DNA from 2 places in the Sporomusa rhizae genome. Region 2 is predicted to be linked to the other one. Evidence: a T-box and tRNA genes for the amino acid it is inferred to sense, from the RefSeq annotation. Region 2 holds a T-box; the other holds one or more tRNA genes.
What was found. The T-box of region 2 lies ahead of tyrS (tyrosine--tRNA ligase). A T-box ahead of a tRNA ligase gene usually reads a tRNA of that ligase, here a tRNA-Tyr.

Region 1 (10,393 bases), 390 kb from region 2:
GTTGTCAGTGGCTGGAGTCTATTATTTTACCAACAAGAACGCGGTACGGCTATTCCTAATCGAAGTGATTATGTCCGGCTGCATATTTTAGCCAACAGCGATAGTATAGAAGATCAAAAGCTTAAGCTAAAAGTGCGTGACGCGGTTGTTGCTTATGTAACTCCTTATGTAAAAGATGTTCAAGATGCTAAAGAAGCTGAGAATACTATTTCAAGTCACAAAGAAGATATTATTAGGCTGGCTAAGCATACGCTGGCTGAAAACGGCGCAAATTATGGTGTTGATGTACAATTGGGAAATTTTGAGTTTCCGGTCCGTTCCTATGGCAGCCTTATTCTGCCGGCTGGTGACTATCGTGCTGTTCGTATCCTGTTAGGAGATGCGGCAGGACAAAATTGGTGGTGCGTGTTATTTCCGCCTTTGTGCTTTATCGACGGCAGTAATGCCTCAGTGGCGCCAATGACAGCCTCTGCCGATGCGGGAAGTTCTGAAGGTACACCTGTGCCGAAGATCCGTTGGAAGGTAGCTGAGATTTTTAATAAATAAATATTTAGGCACACATATCCCTTGTCCCTCATATACTTATTGTAGAACTTGATGCTACATATTTGATAAGTGTTAGTTGAGGAGGGGGAGCGGATGTTAAAAACCAGCGATTTGAAAATGAAAGAAGTTATCAATGTAATCGATGGCAAACGAATGGGTAATATTACAGATATAGAAATTGATGTTGAAACAGGCCGGCTTACTGCCATAGTAGTGCCAGGACTAGGGAAATTTCTGGGACTATTTGGACGAAGTGAGGATATTGTCATTCCATGGGATAAGATTAATAAAATTGGCACGGACGTAATCTTGGTGGAAGCTGGTAATTCTGGTGAGCTTAAGCATGATTAAAAAAAATCTCTAACCTGATAATCAAGGTTAGAGATTTTTTTTGTAGAATTTTCCCCTGTAGGCAGGAAATACACAATATATGGCGTATATTAATAATGCAGATACAATATATAGTGTGCAATGTCTAACGAACTATAGATATTATAACATAACTATTAGACTAATCAAGGAGTGAGAGAAAATGCGCTGTCCATTTTGCGGAGTGGCTGACAGCAAAGTTATTGATTCTAGATCAGCCGACGAAGGAAATTCAATACGGCGGCGCAGAGAGTGTTCTGCTTGTTCGCGCCGTTTTACTACATATGAAGTTGTCGAAGAAATACCTTTAATGGTTATTAAAAAGGATGGTCGCCGAGAAATGTTCGACCGAAAAAAATTGCTTGGCGGAGTAGTAAGAGCATGTGAGAAGCGGCCAGTACCTGTTGACGTTATTGAAACAGCTGTTAGTAAGATTGAAAAAGAGATTCGTAATAATACTGAGCGAGAGGTGTCTACCCGTCAGATTGGCGAAGCTGTAATGGCGCGGCTGAAAGAAATTGATCAGGTAGCTTATGTACGCTTTGCTTCGGTATACCGGCAATTTGCTGACATTAATAATTTTATGCAAGAGCTTGAAATGCTTATGAAGGTTCAGCATAAAGAGTAAATGAATATGGAGGAAGGGTATGTTTGTGAAAATAAAAAAACGCGATGGTCGGGAAGCCTCTTTCGATGAGAGTAAGATAACAGAGGCTATTTATAAAGCGGCAAAAGCAGTGGGCGGTGCTGACCGGCAGCTGGCGTTAGAAATTACTTTGGATGTTTTAAAATTTTTAAAACAAAGATATAATGGTGGAATATTTAGTGTTGAGGATGTTCAGGATGCTGTTGAAAAGACGTTAATTGAGACAGGTCATGCTAAAACAGCTAAAGCATATATTTTGCACAGGGACAAGCGTACCCGTATGCGTGAAGCTAAATCAGAGCTTATGGATGCCGTTGGTGAAATTTTAGTAGAAACTAGCCGGGAAAATGCCAATGTTTCTAACTCTCCATCTGCTAAAATGCTGCAGATTGCCAGTGCAGCCAGTAAGGCATACTACTTGAACCGTCTTATTCCAGAGAAATATGCCCAAGCTCATGTAAAAGGTGACTATCATATTCATGACCTGGACTTTTATGGAAAGACACTAACATGTGTTCAAATTCCGTTGGGCAAACTATTGCAAAATGGTTTTAATAATGGACATGGTTTTATTCGCTCACCTAGGCGGCCTGCGTCAGCTACTGCTCTCGCAGCTATTATTCTGCAAAGTTCACAGAATGATATGCATGGAGGGCAGTCCTTTGCTTTTTTTGACCGGGACATGGCACCTTTTATGGAAAAGGCCAGCAATGAAGAAGTATATCAAGCTATGGAAGCATTGATCTATAATTTAAATAGCATGCATTCACGGGCAGGTGCACAAGTACCATTTTCTAGTTTAAATGTAGGTACCGATACTTCACCGGCTGGGCGGACCGTAACCAAAAACCTACTGCTAGCCTATGAAAAGGGGCTAGGTCGAGGTGAAAACCCAATTTTTCCTAACATTATTTTCCGTCTTCAAGAAGGAGTAAACTTTAACCCCGGGGATCCCAACTATGATTTGTTTAAATTAGCGATTCGTGTTGCGGCGCAACGGCTTAATCCTACTTTTAGCTTTATGGATTCATCTTTTAATAAGCCTTATGGAGATCAAGTCGGGTATATGGGATGTCGCACCAGGGTAATGTCTAACCGTTGCGGCCCGGAAGTAACCGATGGACGCGGCAATTTGAGTTTTACGACCATTAATTTGCCGCGGTTAGCTATTAAAGCAGAACGCAATTTAATGAAATTCTATCAAAGTCTGTCCGAATTTATCGATTTGACTTGCGAACAGTTATACCACCGTTTTGAAGTTCAGGCTAAATTAAGAGTTCGGGATATGCCGTTTTTAATGGGGCAGGGCTTATATATTGATTCGGACATGTTGAAAGCCAACGATTATATTGAAGATGTAATTAAAAATGGTACTCTTTCGGTGGGCTTTATTGGTTTAGCTGAAGCTTTAACTGCTTTAACCGGATATCATCATGGGGAAAACGAAGAAGCCCAGATTATGGGTGAAGAAATTGTGGCATTTATGCGGGATAAAATGGACCGGGCAGCAGAACATTATGATTTGAACTATACATTATTGGCGACCCCGGCTGAAGGCTTATCAGGACGCTTTGTTAGAATGGATCGCCGTGAATATGGTATTATCCCAGGAGTTACAGATAAAGAATATTATACGAATTCATTCCATATACCTGTTAACTATCCGATTAGTGTTTTTGATAAGATTCGGATTGAAGGTGTATATCACAAGTATGCTAATGCGGGGCATATCAGCTATGTGGAATTTGGAGCGCCGCCTGTTAATAATCTGGGGGCTTTGGAAGAGATCATTCGTTATATGCGAAAATGTGATTTTGGATATGCTGGCTTTAACTATCCTGTTGATTTTTGTGAAGGCTGTGGACATTTAGGGGTAATTGACACTGAGGAGTGTCCTTCATGTGGAACTAGCAATGTGCGTCGAGTTCGGCGGATTACTGGTTATCTTAGTACGGTTGACCGCTTTAATGACGCTAAATTGAACGAATTAAATCAAAGAGTAAGACATATCTAAGGTAGGGAAAATGTATGGAAATTAGGCTTGCTGGAATAACAGAGGAAAGCGTTGTTGATGGCCCAGGCTTACGCTTGGTAGTTTTTGCACAGGGCTGTCCACATGGGTGCTCAGGTTGCCATAATCCCGATACTCATGATAGTAATGGCGGTTACGTTGTTGATATAGAAGGGCTTTTTAACCATATTGAAAAGAAGGTTCTTCACAACCGGTTATTAAGGGGTGTAACATTCTCGGGTGGAGAACCGTTTCTGCAACCTGAACCATTAGTTCAGCTGGCAAAACGCCTAAAAACGTTGGGGCTTGATATCGTCACGTATAGTGGCTTTAGGTTTGAACAGTTAACGGCAATGGCTTTAACGAATAAAGCTGTAGGGCAACTCCTTAAACAAACCGATATACTTATAGATGGAAAATACCGTGAAGCTGAGCGTGATTTAAGCTTAGCATTTCGTGGTTCCCGTAACCAGCGCTTGATCGATGTGAAGGCAACTTTAAAAGTTATGAAGGTCGTCCTCTGGGAAGATGCTTTGCAAAAGCGCTGGGCCTAAATGCTGCTATAATTTTAATAAATGTTTGTATACTATTGTAATGGTATAGTTACTACGATAAAGGTGGATGTGATTAACATGTCATGGCAGCTTAAAGAACGCCTGCGAAAAATTGTGGCGGCAGAACAAGGAACAATGGTCTATGCTCCCGGGTCTCGCCGGCCTATGGCGCTTGTTTATCCGAATACTTATCACGTGGGGATGTCCAATCTAGGACTGCATATTATTTATGAGCAAGTAAACAGCCGGGGCGATACTGCCTGTGAACGGCTGTTTTTGCCTGATAAAAAGACCATGGATGAATATGTTCGGACAAATACGCCTTTATTAAGTTTGGAAAACCAGCTGCCCTTGTATGAATTTCCGCTGATTGCCTTTGCTGTCTCATTTGAAATGGATTATTTTAATATGATTAATATATTAGCTACAGGTAAAGTTCCAGTGTTGGCGGCCGATAGGCAAGAAGGCGATCCGCTCGTTATTATTGGCGGACCGTGTGCTACATTTAACCCCGAACCATTGGCTGACTTTGTTGATGCTTGTATTATTGGAGAAGGGGAAGAAGTAATTCATGAGTTTTTAGACACTTATTACGATGGTTTAAACAGTGGTTTGTCGAGAGAAAAACTTTTATTAAAGTTAGCTAATATAGAAGGAGTATATGTACCGAGATTTTACCGGCCGATATATGATGCTGCGGGCATAGTTAATCGATATGAGCGCTATGACGGTATCCCGGCTAACGTAAAACGCCGCTATATAAAAGATTTGAGCAGCTACCCTGGCCAAACTGTTATTGTAACTGCTGATACTGAATTCAGAGATATGTATCTAATTGAAGTTGCCAGGGGCTGTGGCAGGCATTGCCGATTCTGTATGGCAGGGTACTGTTTCCGTAACCCACGGGTACGTTCTTTAACACAAATTACCGAAGCTGTGAAAAAAGCTAAGCTGTTTCAGGCAAAAGTTGGGCTGATGGGAGCGGCGATTTCAGACTATCCTGAAATTGATAAATTGTGTCAAATAATATTGGATCAGGGTCTAACTATGTCAGTTGCATCACTTAGAGCTGATTCGCTCACGCAATCGTTGGTAGAAGCGTTAGCTTCCAGTGGTCACAAAACAATAACGTTAGCGCCGGAAGCTGGCAGTGAACGCTTGCGCAAAGTGATTAATAAACAGATTAGTGATGAACACCTGTATCAAGCAATAAAAGCTGCGGCAACAGCCGGCATTCCGCATGTTCGGTTATATATTATGGTTGGCTTACCGGGGGAGACTGATCAGGATATAGAAGCCATTGTCGGGATGGCACGTAATATCAAGGCATACATGGAGGGGTTAGGCAGTAAGGGGTTGTTGACTTTAAGTATTAATCCTTTTATCCCCAAGCCATTTACACCATTCCAATGGCTGCCTATGGCTCCCCTGGAGATAGCTTCATCCAGATTAAAATACATTCAAAGCACATTAAAAAAGGTTAAGGGAATTGAAATTTTAATTGAACATCCTAGGGAGGCCTACATTCAAAGCGTACTGGCGCGAGGAGACAGAAAATTAGGATCGGTATTACTTACGGCCATGAATAATGGTGGTACAAAAGGATGGAAACAAGCAATCAAAATTCACAAAATTGATGAAGACTTCTATTTATATCGTACTAGGGGAGAAACAGAAATTCTTCCTTGGGATAATTTAGACATGGGTTTTGATATGTCATATTTGTTGTCAGAATATCGACAAGCCCAGGCAGAAAAATACACCCAGCCATGTGTTGCTGGGTGTAAAAGGTGTGGTGTTTGCAAATAAATTAGGATTTATTAATACTAATAATTTTAAATATCTCGTCAAGCTCACCGTCAATTAAACGAGAAAACTTATTAAGCATAGTATCCATGAATCCGAATTTAGACTCAGCCTCCTTAGGCTGAGTAATTTTTTTTCCAACAAGATAGTCTCCCTTGCTAACGTCAAATGCTTTAATATCAGCTGAAATATCCAGGGGATAGAGAGTCAGGAGTAAGACATAGGATACATCGTTAATTTTTCCGAAATCTTGAAGTTTTGTAGGATTAGGGTTGCTAAAATCATCAATTCCTGCTTTTTTCAGTTCTCGTAAAACACTGCTGCCTGAGAGTATCATTCCATCCATCATTACCAGACTAGACTTATATTGAATAAACTTATTGATTCCGGCTTCCAAAAGATCAACACCTATTATATCTTTGTTGGCAGTGTCGATATGTACAGCTACGGCGACAAAGGAGCTGGTGACAATTGAACTTTGTCCCGCGAAACAGGGGGTTGTCAACATTAATAGCAGTATAAGACAAATAATAAACGAATTTTTTGCCATATTAATCCTCCATGAGTATCTTTTAGATAATTGTAAAGTTGAAGAGAATATGCAAGTAATTGAATAAAAACAAAAAAAAGCAGGCAACATGCTCTGCTTTAATTTTGGCAGGGGCGGCTGGACTCGAACCAACGCATGACGGAGTCAAAGTCCGTTGCCTTACCGACTTGGCTACGCCCCTATATAAATAAAATGGTGGAGGGAGGTGGATTCGAACCACCGAAGTCAAAGACGGCAGATTTACAGTCTGCTCCCTTTAGCCACTCGGGAATCCCTCCAATTCAAACCAGAAGCCCTATTATCAAACTGAAAATTTCTACAACGTGACATATTATATCATGTACATTTGGCAAATGCAAGATTATAGTTTACTTTTATTTTATGTTGATAATGTGGTATTTTGTTTTGTCCGAAACTTATTCGCTTCTTGGGCTTTTGTTATATATTCCGTTTGGCAGATTGATTTTAGGTACGTTTATGATTATAGATAGGTTATAAAAGCGTCAATTGCATTTACCTATAAGTGGTATTTTGCAAATCTTTGCTAATTTGGATAGTGTGCTTGCTTTTACCACGATCAAGTTGAGCTGGTCTAGCAGAGCCTGTTGAGGGAGAAACTGGAATTCCATTAAGATTAACAATGCCGTTTGCCTGGTTATCTAAATCTGCATTTTTGGATTTTTTCTGAGAGGAGCCTTCTTGGGATTGGGAATTATCGAACGACTGGGAGAGGCTGTCCCGAATTAGTGATGTCTCGATACCGCTGGTGTCAAACACTTTCTTTGGACTTGTTGGTTGTGTGTTTGGGCTACGACTGTTATTGGCCATTAAAATCACCTCCAGCAATAGTGTTACCAATGAAAGATTAATTAAACTTTTTCAGCTGGTGATGGGGTGATTCAAAAAAAAAGCCGGCATATGCCGACTTAAAAATGCTGAGTAGAAACTTTGGGTGGTTCGATAGTATGATTTTCTTTCTTTCTCGGTGGTGCCTCAGGATTTTCCTGGACGCCAACATTTCCGGTAATATACTTAGCTTCGGTATTAGGTAATTTTTTACCGAATTTTTCACCATAGTTTCCGGAGCTTTTCAAAAGAATCACCTCCAAGGTTAGTATTACCCAAACGTTAGTAAAAATCTGAACTTAATTTGGTATCATTTAAAGCAGTAAGTTCTAACTAACCCAATATGTGGAAGTGGTTTCATTTGTGCAAAAGTAGGCTGACCTCCAGGGGCATTAGAATAATTAATTACATTCTTACTGGTCTACTTGCTCTACGAACAGCTAGTAATGCTTGAGTCACCACTTGTTCAATTTGACGTTTGCCGAGTCCCAGGGGGCGAACCATATTTATAACTTCGCTTCTAAATTTTTGTTCATTGAAATCAATGATCAAATTATCACCACCTTCTAATTCAGGTTACTTTATTATACTGATTATGTTGTTAAGAGGTGATAGTTAAAAAAAATAAGTAAGAAGCCGAACTATTAGTTTCTACATAAGGAGCAGGAGACGAAAAGCTCTTCGGCAAAATGAAATATTTCCGGCATATCCCTAACGAAGTCACTCAATTCAAGGTTTTATCTCTCACAGTTCAGACAATATAACGGTTGGAGTTATGTCTATCGAAGCCGGCGGCAAGATATTTGACATCGTGGCCGCACTAAAAGCAAGCATAAACGCCATTAAAGAGCAGGAAAAACCGAAAAAGAAGCGAAAAAGCGGGTAACTTCATGGTTTTTCGCCAGACGAAGTGATTTATTGGGCGTTAGCTTAATTTAACAGCATTGACTTCAAGCATTTGTGTGCACCAATGGTTTTGTTTTTACATAACATATAATAAGGAAGGAAACTTACTAGCGCACAAAATAAAAACAACCTCTTAATACTAAAGAAGAGGTTGTAAAATACGTTTTTTTCTTAACTTTCGTCGTTCGTTAGAATAACGGCTAGGAGTTGACTACTCATTGTGCTTTTTAAAGATTTATCCACAGCTCGGGTTGCCTGGATTCACTAGATTAAACTGGTCGGGGCGACAGGATTCGAACCTGCGGCCTCTTGGTCCCGAACCAAGCGCGCTACCAAACTGCGCTACGCCCCGGCTCACATTTATTAAGTATACACATTCATAATGTCCTTGTCAACAGCGAAGCTTGAGTAAATTTTATTTAAAATTTCTCTTAGCTTCTTATGAGTCTTTTGTCCTAAAGGAATTTTTTTGCAAATGTCGAAAGGAAAGAAGAAAAGTAGAATCGATGGAGGTATGTGTTTGAAGATAGTAAAAATGGTTTTTTTAGCGTTTATCTGTGCGTTTTTTCTACTAAGTACTCCCGGTAAAATGGCTTTTGCATCAGGAGAGGAAATGCCTGTAATAAGGCAGGGAGATGCAAATGCGGCGGTTTATACTTTACAGACTGAATTAAGAAGATTTGGTTTTTATCATGATGACGTTGATGGAAACTTTGGCGAATATACTAAATATGCTGTTATAAAATTTCAACAAAATGCTGGAATCGAAGATGACGGTATCGTTGGTTCAGGTACATGGCGGGCGCTTCGCAATTACTCAGGTAATGGCGAAATAAGTCGTGGTAATACTGAGAGAAAAGGCGGGCAACAAATTGCTAATTTTGCTCGCAGCTTTTTAGGTATACCATATGTATGGGGGGGAGCGGCTCCATCTGGATTTGATTGTTCTGGTTTTGTATATTATATTTACAACTGTTATGGAGTTTTGTTGCCGCGAGTTGCCGATGAACAATACTATTTCGGACATCGTGTAGCGGCTGCTGATATTCAACCCGGAGATTTGGTTTTTTATAGTACGTATATGCCCGGTCCTTCACATGTAGGTATATATGTCGGAAATGGCCAATTTATTCATGCGAGCTCTGCCGCTGGCAAAGTAACGTTGACACCAATGTCCAAACCGTACTATCAGGAACGGTTTTTAGGTGCTTTTCGCATTAGCCGATAACTATGATCATAAAAATAGCCGGTTATCCGGTTATTTTTTGTTTGTTGGGCGTTAAGGCGGGAATAATAGATAGACAAAATATTAAATAATTTTTTTTGCAAAAAAGTGCCACAAGTAGTTAAATGTGCTAAAATGTTTATGTTAAAAAGAAATTCAGGCACAATTTGAGGTAAACATGCGGATTATAACAGGGATTGCCAAAGGAGTTAAGCTTAAAGTACCAAAAGGTCTGGATGTTCGCCCTACAGCCGACAGGGTTAAGGAGTCTATGTTTAATATTCTCACCACCATGCCGTTAACGATTACCAAAGTGGCAGTAGTTGGTGCTAAGGTGTTGGACTTGTTTGCTGGAACGGGAAACTTAGGTCTGGAAGCTTTAAGCCGTGGGGCTGAGCATGCGCTATTTATTGACCATAGTTCTGCGAGTCTTGCGGCTATTCGCGACAATATTTGTACTACCAAATTAAGTGAATTGGCTGAAGTTCAGCGTGGTGACTCCGTTAAAATGTTGGCTAAGTTAAGCCAATTGGGGCGGACATTCACGCTGGTTTTTGTGGATCCTCCTTATAATCAGGGGTTAGTGAACGAAGTGCTTCTCAAACTTGATACGATAAATCTTTTAGAAGATGGTGGAATAATTGTAGTAGAGCATTCCAAACATGAAGTGATAAATATTGAATGGAACTATTTAAAGTTGATTCGTACGGAACACTATGGCGAAACATATGTAACATTTTTGTTGCGAGAATGTGCGTGCACTATTTAGCAATAGGGAGGCATTTAACATGCGGATAGGAGTTTGTCCTGGAAGTTTTGATCCGGTAACTAACGGTCATTTAGATATCTTTTTACGGGCTAGCAAAATGTTTGACTTAGTAATCGTAGCTGTTTTTCATAATCCCAATAAGAAGCCATTGTTTACTATGGAAGA
Region 2 (10,393 bases):
GCGACACTATTTATTGAACCTATAGCCATAGTTAACCTTAATAACGATATAAAACAACTTATCGCAGCAGAAAAAGCTGAAATTGAACGAATTTTGATCGTAGTTTCAGGACAAATTGCAAAAGTAGCGGATTGTATTAAGGAAAATCTTGATATCTTAGCTCATCTGGATTTTGTTTTTGCCAAGGCGAAGCTAAGTATTGATATGCGGGCAATTAAGCCAATTATTAATACGCAAGGGTATATTAACCTCCTTCAAGCCAGGCATCCACTTATCCCCGGTGAAAATGTTGTGCCCATAGATGTCCATCTAGGCCGTCATTTTACTACGTTACTTATAACAGGCCCGAATACCGGCGGCAAAACCGTAACGCTAAAAACAGTGGGCTTATTTGCGCTTATGACGCAAGCAGGTTTATTTATTCCCGCAGCTCCTGACTCCGAGATGCCGGTTATTGGCAAAATTTTTGCCGATATCGGTGATGAACAAAGCATTGAACAAAGTCTTAGCACATTTTCGGGGCATATGACAAATTTAGTTGGAATATTAAAAGATGTTTCTGCCAATGATTTAGTACTTATTGACGAAATTGGAGCAGGAACAGACCCCAGTGAAGGCGCTGCCTTAGCCATGTCAATCTTAGAATACTTCCATAAACTTGGAACAAAAACAATTGCGACAACACACTATAGTGAATTAAAAACATTTGCTTATACTAGACATGGAATTGAAAATGCCAGCGTAGAATTTGATATACAAACCCTGCGACCAACGTACCGTTTACTAATTGGTATACCCGGCAGCAGTAATGCTTTTGCCATCAGCAGCAGGCTGGGTTTATCCGATCAGATTATTTCTCGCGCAAAAGAATTAATCAATAAAGAACACGCAGATTTCGAAACAATTCTTCAAGCATTAGAAGAAGAAAAGAAAGCATATACAGCCCGTTTGGATGATGTAAAGAGCTTAGAGCAGGAATTAAGCAGGACTAGAGAAAAGATAGACGCTGAAAAGCAGCGAATTAATGAGAAAAAGACAACGGTATTAGCCAAAGCGCAGGAAGAGGCTGCCACTGTTATTCGCCAAGCTCGGCGCAGCGCTGAAGAAATTATTACTGAACTTAAATCACAGTTTTCCGAACATAGTGGACGTGAACGCCAAAAAGCGATTGAAACAGCCCGGAAGAAATTAAAGGAAAGCAGCAGCAGTGTTAGCGGGTTTAGCTTGGACGAAGAGACAGATTCTGAATTATCCGCCGATATGGTCAGGCCTGGCATGGCTGTATATGTTACCACCCTGAAACAAAAGGGAGAAGTATTGGCGCTAAACAATACAGATGTAACCGTACAGATGGGAGTTTTAAAACTTACTGTACCGCTTTCTGCCTGCCGGTTGTTAACTGAAACTGTTAAACACAAGGAAAGCCCAGTCACTAAACGTGTTAGCATAGCGAAGACCGAAGCGCCGGCAAGACAAATAGACATTCGCGGCATGACAATTGAGGAAGCAGAAACGGTACTTGATAAATATATTGATGAAGCAATATTATCAGGCTTAAACGAGGTGCTTATTATCCATGGAAAAGGTACCGGCGCTCTGAGAAAAGGAGTAAAGATGTACCTCGAAAATCACCCACATATAACTGGTATACGCATAGCTGAACTTAACGAAGGTGGCACCGGAGCTACCGTAGCTAGGTTGGCTTAGTATAGAAATTTACCGGAATCTAAATGTATGGGGGAGAAGAGCATGATTATTCAAAGTAAGGAGCTTGAGCAGCGCGCCATTGAACAAGTTGCCGAATTAATGTGTGTAGCTGCCAGAACAGCGCCTAAAGGACGAGGTACCGACAATCTTGTTACAATGGTTGTAAAAGGCAGAACAAAAGACCAGATAGCGGAAGAAATGAAAAAAATTGCTCAATCAAGTGGCGCACAATTTTTTGAACGCGATGCCAAATGCTTAGAGAAAACACCAATGGTAATACTCTTAGGACAGAAAGTTAAGCCATTGGGGGTTAGTCCTTGTGGCTATTGCGGATACGCAAACTGTAAAGAAAATACCGAAAAATCCGGCCAGTGTGCTATTAGTATCGGGGATTTAGGAATTGCTATTGGTTCGGCTGTTGGAGTTGCTGCCCAGCATCATATTGACAACAGGATAATGTTTTCTGTGGGGCGGGCCGCTTTAAATCTTGCTATATTTGAAGAAGATGTTGAAATTGCTTACGGCATACCGCTCAGTGTTTCAGGAAAAAGTCCGTTTTTTGATCGCACCTAAGTTAAATACATATATAAAACCGGTGGTTACTCAATTTGTGAGTATTACCACCGGTTTTTTTGTTTAATGAAAACAGCTAAATTTTTCCGTAGGCCGCTTATTAATTCATTTAGAAGTTGTTTTTCCAATTTAAATATCTTCCGTAGTTTTTACCTTCAGGCTCTTCTGAAGTTTCGGTGTCTTGTGGGGATGGATTTTGTATTGGGGGCGATGTAGGTTGTTGGACAGAAACAGATGGTTGGACGGTCGTTTCCGGTTCCTTTGTTGACTTAGAAGCTTCGGTTTTGCTCTCAGATTTACTTTCATTTTTAGGCTTATCCTGCGAGGAATTCGAACCAAGTCCACCCATATTATTCAACAACCCTAAAACACTTCCAATAGTACCCGGATTAAGCTTTGATTTAAGTTGTGGGTTATTCAACAAAGGAAGAAGAGACATCAGACTGTCGGGTGATAAACCACCCCCGTCATTGCTAACGCCTTTTGTTAAATCACCTAATAATTTATGTAGAGGATTGCTGCTGTTAGCTGTCGATTGTATTTGAGATGGCTGATTGACAGTTTGGTTACGGCTAACTATAGAAATTAGGCATAACAGTGATAGGACAGTTATTAAATTATCAAGTCCTGATCCAGCGGAAATATTGGAGTCTAACAATCGTACTACTGAACTGAGCAGCGTCGATGACCCATTATTCTCGGTGTCATTCGGCATAGGACCGCCTCCTTAAAAAACGCCGGGAATTTTGGGCAGGTTTAAGTCTGTAGCAAGCTTGCTCATTGCAGTTTGATTAAGCTCCCGGGACTTAGTCAACGCATTGTTTATAGTAGCTAAAAGTAAATCCTGCAGTAAAGCGGCGTTTTCAGCAACTAAATATTTGCTATTAATTTGAATAGAGATAAGTTCCTGCTGACCATTTACCGTTATTTTAACAACATCGCCGCTATTCACTTCGATTTTTTCTTGTTTAAGTTGATCCTGTACACTATCTACATTTTGTTGAACCTTTTTTACCATTTCCATAAGATTACCAAACTGTTCAAACACTGTCTAATCACCTCCATATTTCTTATCTAATTTATTCAATTTAACAAATTTTGTGAGTGTCCAAACTTCAGGAGAAACAAAATACCTTCGAACTTCATATATTGGATTAAGAAAATCATAATTTGAGGGGTCGTGAAAACATGCGTGTGCGAAAATACCACCGAAACTCGGGAGTACCGCCTGTAGATGGGCCTGTTACAACGTTAAGAACTAATATTGAAAAATCAACAATAGATAAAGCACCAGCGGTTACACCAATAAACCAATCCTCGTCTAAAGCCACGAGTTCCAGAGGACCTGCAGCTTTGTTCAGAAAGATAATGCAAAATCCTAATCTTAACCTTCAACTAGTGGTCATCCTTTTGACATTGACATCAGAAAACTTTTCAATGGATAGAAGGATTGACTCTATGTCTACTACCGTAGATAAAATTCGCAATATGACTGATGTTATTAACAATACTATGAAGTCGGTAAAAGTGGCATCAGAAGCACCTAAACAAATTAGAAGTCTATTTAATAGGCCAAATTAGTAACTTGATGTCAGCCTTGCTCAGTAACACTTCCACAATAAGATGTATATATTGAAGTAGAAGGGCGGACGGTACCTCGCCTTCATTAATGATAATTAAGGAGGTAGCTTACATGTCGCGTGGTGGATTTGGCCGTCATGGTTTTGGTGGTATTTGGATTATCATTATAATTTTATTATTGTTCTTCTTTGAAGGTGACGACACTTGCCTATAGTATTCATACTTATATCCAGGAACGGCCCCGGGCAGCGTGTTCCCCTAACAGTCTATAATAATGTATATGCGCAAACGCAAAAAAACACGCGTAAAATACGCGTGTTTTTTTTATTTTTATAAGCGGAAAAATTACGATATATACCACATCATTTACTAATCTAGTTTTTCTTACCAGAATCCTTAGGTGGGGGCGGCGGTGCCAAAGGAGTGCCCGTATTTTTGTCGCTCTTAGACGGCGGTGGCGGCGCAGTTTTATCTACATTTGTTGAAGCATCGGAGGCAGGATTAGCTTGATCAGACTGCTTGATATCTTTACCGTCTTTGTCTTTTCCATCTTTAGATGCAGGAACAGTCGATACTTTTGTGGGCTGAGTACCTTCCACAAAGATTTCATTTCGTCCTTCCTGATTATTGGGATCATTTAGCAGTAAGCCATCCTTAGTTGAAACTCTGGCACCCACAATTCCCGAAGGCTTGGCAAAGTCTCTCGCCACATATTTAGCAGCAACATCGCTCATAAAAGTACGCCAGATATTCGCAGGAATTGTCCCGCCGGTTACCCCGCTCAGATAGTCAGAATTGTCATAACCAAGCCAAACGGATGTAGATAAATCTGGGGTAAATCCAACAAACCAAGCATCTTTATAATCATTGGTTGTACCGGTTTTACCCGCGGCCGGACGCCCAAAATAAGCGCCGGTACCAGTACCATTATTAATAACACCTTTCATCATATCTGTAAGAAGATAAGCGCTGCGCTCATTAACAACTACTTTTTCTTTAGCAACATGTTCTTCAATAACTTTGCCATTGCGGTCTACAACTTTAACAATAGCTGTCGGTTCAACCCGAACCCCGTTATTGGCAAGAACGCCATAGGCGCTGGCAATCTCTAGCGGAGTAACACCGCGGGTAAGTCCGCCTAGCGACATAGCTAAATTGCGATCGTTGGTATCACCATTAAGAACTAGTGTGGATATTCCCATTTGCTGTGCATAATATAAGGTTTTATCAATACCCACTTGTTGTGCTAATTTAACAGTAACAACGTTAAGTGACTGTTCGAGGGCCGAGCGGATAGTTACTGGTCCACGGAAGCTCCTGTCATAATTCACTGGTGACCAACTACCGAAGCTGATAGGGCTGTCATCAATAATACTAGCTGGTGTATACCCACTTTCAATAGCAGCCAAATAAACAAATGGTTTAAAGGCAGAACCTGGTTGACGTTCAGCCAATACCGCGCGGTTAAATTGATCGTTACCGCGTCCGCCAACCATTGCCTTAATATATCCGGTATGAGGGTCAATTGCGACAAGTGCGCCCTGCGGTTGTTTTATCCCATTTTCAGTGCGTCTTGTTGGCAACTGTTCCATTGCCCGTTCAGCCGCTTTTTGCATATCTAAATCAAGTGAAGTATATACTTTCAGTCCATCTTTATATACTGCATCCGCACCATATTTATCAATAAGCTGTTGCGTAACATAATCAATAAAATACGAAGCAGTAGTAGGGGTAGCCGTCGCCGGACGACTAGCTATCTTAATTTCTGTATTCTTTGCTTTTGCTGCTGTAGTCGCATCAATATAACCATACTTAACCATCTGATCAAGGACGACTGCTTGACGTTCTTTAGCAGCTTTTAAATTACTTGAGGGAGAATAGTAATTTGGGCTTTTGGGAATACCAGCAATTATTGCACATTCTGCAAGGTTAAGATCTTCAACATTTTTCCCAAAATAGACTTGAGCTGCCGTTTGAACCCCATAAGCGCCTTGCCCAAAATAAATCTGATTCATATACATCTCTAAAATTTCGTTCTTGCTATATTGCCGTTCGATTTGTAAAGACAAAAAAGCTTCTTGAATTTTACGCTTAATCGTTTGATCTTGAGAGAGTAAAGCATTTCTGGCTAATTGTTGAGTTATCGTACTGCCACCCTCAGAAATCCCTCTATCTGTCATATTAGACCATATAGCGCGCAAAATACCGCGAGGGTCGATGCCACTATGCTGATAGAAGCGAACATCCTCAGCCGCAATAAAAGCGTTTTGTAAGTTCTTAGGTATTTTATTCATTGATACAGGCAAGCGATTTTCAACCGAATGAATAGTTGTAATCAGTTTTCCATTAACGTCGAAAATTTGAGAAGAAACGGCCGGACGTATCTCGCCCTTTAAGCTCGGCATGGTATGGATACTGGCTGTTAAAAATCCTAAACCAGCTCCTGTAAGCATTACCAGGAACACGAGAACAGCAACTATTGTAATCGCTCGTGTGTTCTTTTTTGAGCGCCGTCTGCCATTTTCCCTATTTTCGTTGAATTCATTATTTTTATCTTGCATGGTTTCCTCCCCTTACAGATTCAATACAAATACATTCATTTTAAATTGTAATTAGGCCAAGGACTAGATTCGCTAATCATTATACCATAAAACGACTCATGATAGGGTATATGTTTATCTGCAGTTCGCATTATTAAATTCGTTATGTTATAATACGGCGTAATATGGGAAAAAGTACTAATGTATTGTAAAATAGCCGAGCTTTAACATAGAGTGGCTAAAATTGACAATATGCTTATATTGCGGTATAGTTAAAATAAAATAATAGCAAAAAAAAGTGATGAGTAGGAAAAGTAAGTCAGAATAGCTTTTTAGAGAGCTGGGGGCTGGTGAAACCCAGTAAGCTGGCTGACTGAAATACACCTAGGAGCAGCAGGTTGAAAACATATTTGTTAGTAAGCCGAGCCGGTACGCTACCGTTATATAGCAGAGAAGAAGTTTTTAACTTCGCTTGAGTGGCTATTTAGTAGCAACAAGGGTGGTACCACGGGTTTATAGTCCCGTCCCTAACCAGGGACGGGATTTTATTATTTTTACCGGTCTTGATCCGGGCAATTAAGGAGGATATAACAATGTCTGTATTAGATATTCTTAAAGAACGGGGCTTTGTTCAACAACTGACCCATGAAGAAGAAATTGCGGAGTTATTAGAAAAAGAAAAAATCACATTCTATATTGGTTTCGATCCTACTGCCGATAGTTTGCATGTAGGACATTTTCTGGGAATGATGGTAATGGCGCATATGCAGCAAGCCGGTCACCGCCCTGTTTGTCTCATTGGTGGTGGAACGGCAATGATTGGAGACCCTTCGGGGAAATCGGATATGCGCAAAATGTTGACCAGAGAAGATATTGAGCACAACGGCGAACGGTTTAAAAAGCAAATGCAGCGGTTTATCGATTTTACTGATGGCAAAGCATTGATGATGAATAATGCTGATTGGCTGCTGGATCTCAACTACGTTAAGTTTATTCGTGAAATCGGTGTTCACTTCTCCGTTAATCGAATGCTTACAGCAGAATGCTTCAAGCAACGGCTGGATAAAGGATTATCGTTCCTGGAATTTAACTATATGCTAATGCAAGGGTATGACTTCCTGGAACTTAACCGCCAGTGCAACTGTGTAATGCAGATGGGCGGTGATGATCAATGGTCGAACATTCTGGCCGGTGCAGATCTTATCCGTCGTAAAGAAAGCAAACCGGCGTATGGATTAACCTTTACTTTATTGACCACTAGTGATGGACGCAAGATGGGCAAAACCGAAAAAGGAGCTCTCTGGCTGGATGCTGAGAAAACATCCCCCTATGAGTTTTACCAATACTGGCGTAATATTGATGATGCGGACGTAGAGAAATGCTTGGCACTGTTAACATTCTTACCTATGGATGAAGTTCGTCGTTTGGGCGCGCTTAAAGATAAGGATATTAATATCGCGAAAAAAACACTGGCCTTTGAAGTAACTAAATTAATTCACGGCCAAGAAGAAGCAGAAAAAGCGGCCGAGGCTGCGGCAGCACTGTTTGGTGGCGCAGGAAATCTGGATAATGCTCCAACTGTATCAATTACCAGTGAAACAGTAGGTACAAAGTTACTAGATATCCTCGCAAGCACCGGGATTGTTGCCTCCAAAAGCGAAGGGCGGCGTTTAGTTCAGCAAGGCGGTCTCTATCTTGGCGATACCAAGATCACAGATCCGGACTTTTTACTAACAGCCGACCACTTCAGCAATAACAGCGTTCTTATTCGGAAAGGCAAGAAAAACTACCATCGTATTATTATAGAATAAAAATAATAAAACTGGGTCGCAGCCTGCGACCCAGTTTTATTTTCACTTTTTACCTTCCAAATGATCCTTTGCATCTTCAATACTTGCTTTGTCAACGGGGGCCATCTGCGATTCTGCCATAGCGATCAGTTTTTTTACCATTTGACCGCCAATATGACCTCCCACATGACCACCAATCTTACCTACTTCTTTAGTTGTCATGTTTTCCCAACCAACATTTTCAATCTTATCTTTAAGTCCTAATTCTTCTGCTACTTCAGCCTTTTTCTCATCAAGCACATTTTCATAATTATCAGGTGTTATTTCTTTTTGCATTTCGTGGCCTAAAGTTTCATTGGCAGCTTCTAATTTTAACTTTTGTAAACCGTCCATACAATCACCTCATATAGTAGTATTCCCGCAATTTTATTTTATAATGAACTTTAATTTAGTAACCAACAGCCAACTTACACCATATATATAATAATCAAGATGGGAAAGCCTGAAGGAGGGGGGAGAGATGCGGTTTTCAGTGCGGCGCAAACGTACAATACCACTCTTTCCTTTAGTTTCTGTTCTTCTAGGAATTCTGGTGGGGTTTACTTTCTGGCAGGTTGAAAACCACCTAAAGCCTACCCTGATGGCGATTGCAGAAACACGGGCAACACTCATTGCAACCCAGTCAATTAATAATGTTATTAATAACAGAGTAAGCCTTACTGTTGATCCTAAGACACTGGTAAATGTTACCGTTGATGAACACGGGCGAGTAGTTCTTATCCAGCCTAATACCATGGAATTCAACAGATTAGCTGCTGACACTACCATTAAAGTACAAGATGCTTTAAAAGAGATAACTGAAGAAAAAATAGATATTCCTATTGGCCAAGTGTTAGGAAACCAATTACTGGCAAGTATGGGGCCTAAAATTACAGTTACTATAATTCCTGTAGGGACAGTTCAGGTTAAAGTAGTAGATAAATTTGAACAAGCCGGTATTAACCAAACCAGGCATATGGTTTATTTGGTTGCGACTACCCAAGTCCGCATCGTTGTTCCGCTGGTAAGCCAAAGTGTTAGCGTCAATACACAAGTGCCAATTGCCGAGTATGTTGTTGTTGGTGAAGTACCTAATACATATGTACAATTCCCATTCCCGTTTGACAGTGAGTTGCTAAATGGCGGCAATAACAACAATAATGGTACTCCTAAGGCCAATAATTAACCAGAATTAGAATTTGTTATAATTGAATAGTTATGATCATCTCAACGTAAGCCACAGGTAAGTAATACTTACTGTGGCTTTACTATTTCATTCCTTGTACTGTTGGCTGGAGAAAGTTTGACACAAGGTAAATCTGTATGATAATGTATATAGCATCGTCGATACAGCAATAATCCAATAAATACTATTTGACATGTTATTATAAGCATGATAGTATATGTAAACGTCGCCGATGCGACAGTATTATGCTCCGATGTGTTCCCTGAAAACTGAACAATGTAAGTAATGCATCATAGCGTACTATCGTATGAGCTTCATAATATGCATGGCTGTATAGGCCGTCATGTTATGGCGTCTCAATACAATGTACGGAAAGCCAGATGTGCGGTGCTCATTGAGCACACAAAAACAATTTCTTTTTTTTGAATTTATGAGCCAACAAATGGCTCCATAATAATGAAGTCAAAAATGACTTTGAACTTTTGCCTGTCTCTTCTGATATAGTAGTTTATCTGCTTATCGAGATAGCAGCCGGCAAATAGCAATAAGGCATATAGACGGCATACAATTTTATGGAGAGTTTGATCCTGGCTCAGGACGAACGCTGGCGGCGTGCCTAACACATGCAAGTCGAACGGTCTGCTGTTCAACACCGAGAGTTTTAGTGATGGTGAATTCCGACAGCGTCAAGCGCGAACGAAAGAGAGTGCTTCACGCAAGGAAGTCGAGCTTTATTGCCGTCCATGGCAAGCTCGACATTAGACCCATCCAGGGTCGTCACAACACAAAAGCCTTGGGTGTTGAATAGCAGATAGTGGCGAACGGGTGAGTAACGCGTAGATAACCTGCCTCTAAAATGGGGACAACACCGCGAAAGTGGTGCTAATACCGAATGTGGTATCTTTATCGCATGATAAAGATAAGAAAGATGGCCTCTATATATAAGCTATCGTTTAGAGATGGGTCTGCGTCTGATT

Region 1: it encodes a tRNA-Tyr, which carries the amino acid that the T-box ahead of tyrS (tyrosine--tRNA ligase) is inferred to sense. The anticodon was not compared.

Annotation. Positions count from the first base shown of each region.
Region 1 is NZ_CP156925.1:2,457,913-2,468,305, forward strand. Features, by position in the region: gene spoIIR (stage II sporulation protein R) at 1-546, shown strand, start outside; gene SRRS_RS11315 (YlmC/YmxH family sporulation protein) at 640-897, shown strand; gene nrdR (transcriptional regulator NrdR) at 1,079-1,543, shown strand; gene nrdD (anaerobic ribonucleoside-triphosphate reductase) at 1,563-3,575, shown strand; gene nrdG (anaerobic ribonucleoside-triphosphate reductase activating protein) at 3,590-4,126, shown strand; gene SRRS_RS11335 (TIGR03960 family B12-binding radical SAM protein) at 4,205-5,935, shown strand; gene SRRS_RS11340 (hypothetical protein) at 5,937-6,482, opposite strand; tRNA gene SRRS_RS11345 (tRNA-Gln) at 6,588-6,663, opposite strand; tRNA gene SRRS_RS11350 (tRNA-Tyr) at 6,676-6,760, opposite strand; gene SRRS_RS11355 (hypothetical protein) at 6,996-7,310, opposite strand; gene SRRS_RS11360 (hypothetical protein) at 7,409-7,576, opposite strand; gene SRRS_RS11365 (hypothetical protein) at 7,734-7,880, opposite strand; tRNA gene SRRS_RS11370 (tRNA-Pro) at 8,510-8,586, opposite strand; gene SRRS_RS11375 (NlpC/P60 family protein) at 8,755-9,462, shown strand; gene rsmD (16S rRNA (guanine(966)-N(2))-methyltransferase RsmD) at 9,614-10,228, shown strand; gene coaD (pantetheine-phosphate adenylyltransferase) at 10,248-10,393, shown strand, end outside.
Region 2 is NZ_CP156925.1:2,851,099-2,861,491, reverse strand. Features, by position in the region: gene SRRS_RS13430 (endonuclease MutS2) at 1-1,707, shown strand, start outside; gene SRRS_RS13425 (ferredoxin domain-containing protein) at 1,750-2,280, shown strand; gene SRRS_RS13420 (hypothetical protein) at 2,390-2,995, opposite strand; gene SRRS_RS13415 (YbaB/EbfC family nucleoid-associated protein) at 3,008-3,328, opposite strand; gene SRRS_RS13410 (hypothetical protein) at 3,739-3,861, shown strand; gene SRRS_RS13405 (transglycosylase domain-containing protein) at 4,236-6,422, opposite strand; T-box leader at 6,694-6,933, shown strand; gene tyrS (tyrosine--tRNA ligase) at 6,995-8,212, shown strand; gene SRRS_RS13395 (small, acid-soluble spore protein, alpha/beta type) at 8,255-8,584, opposite strand; gene yunB (sporulation protein YunB) at 8,712-9,416, shown strand; rRNA gene SRRS_RS13385 (16S ribosomal RNA) at 9,986-10,393, shown strand, end outside.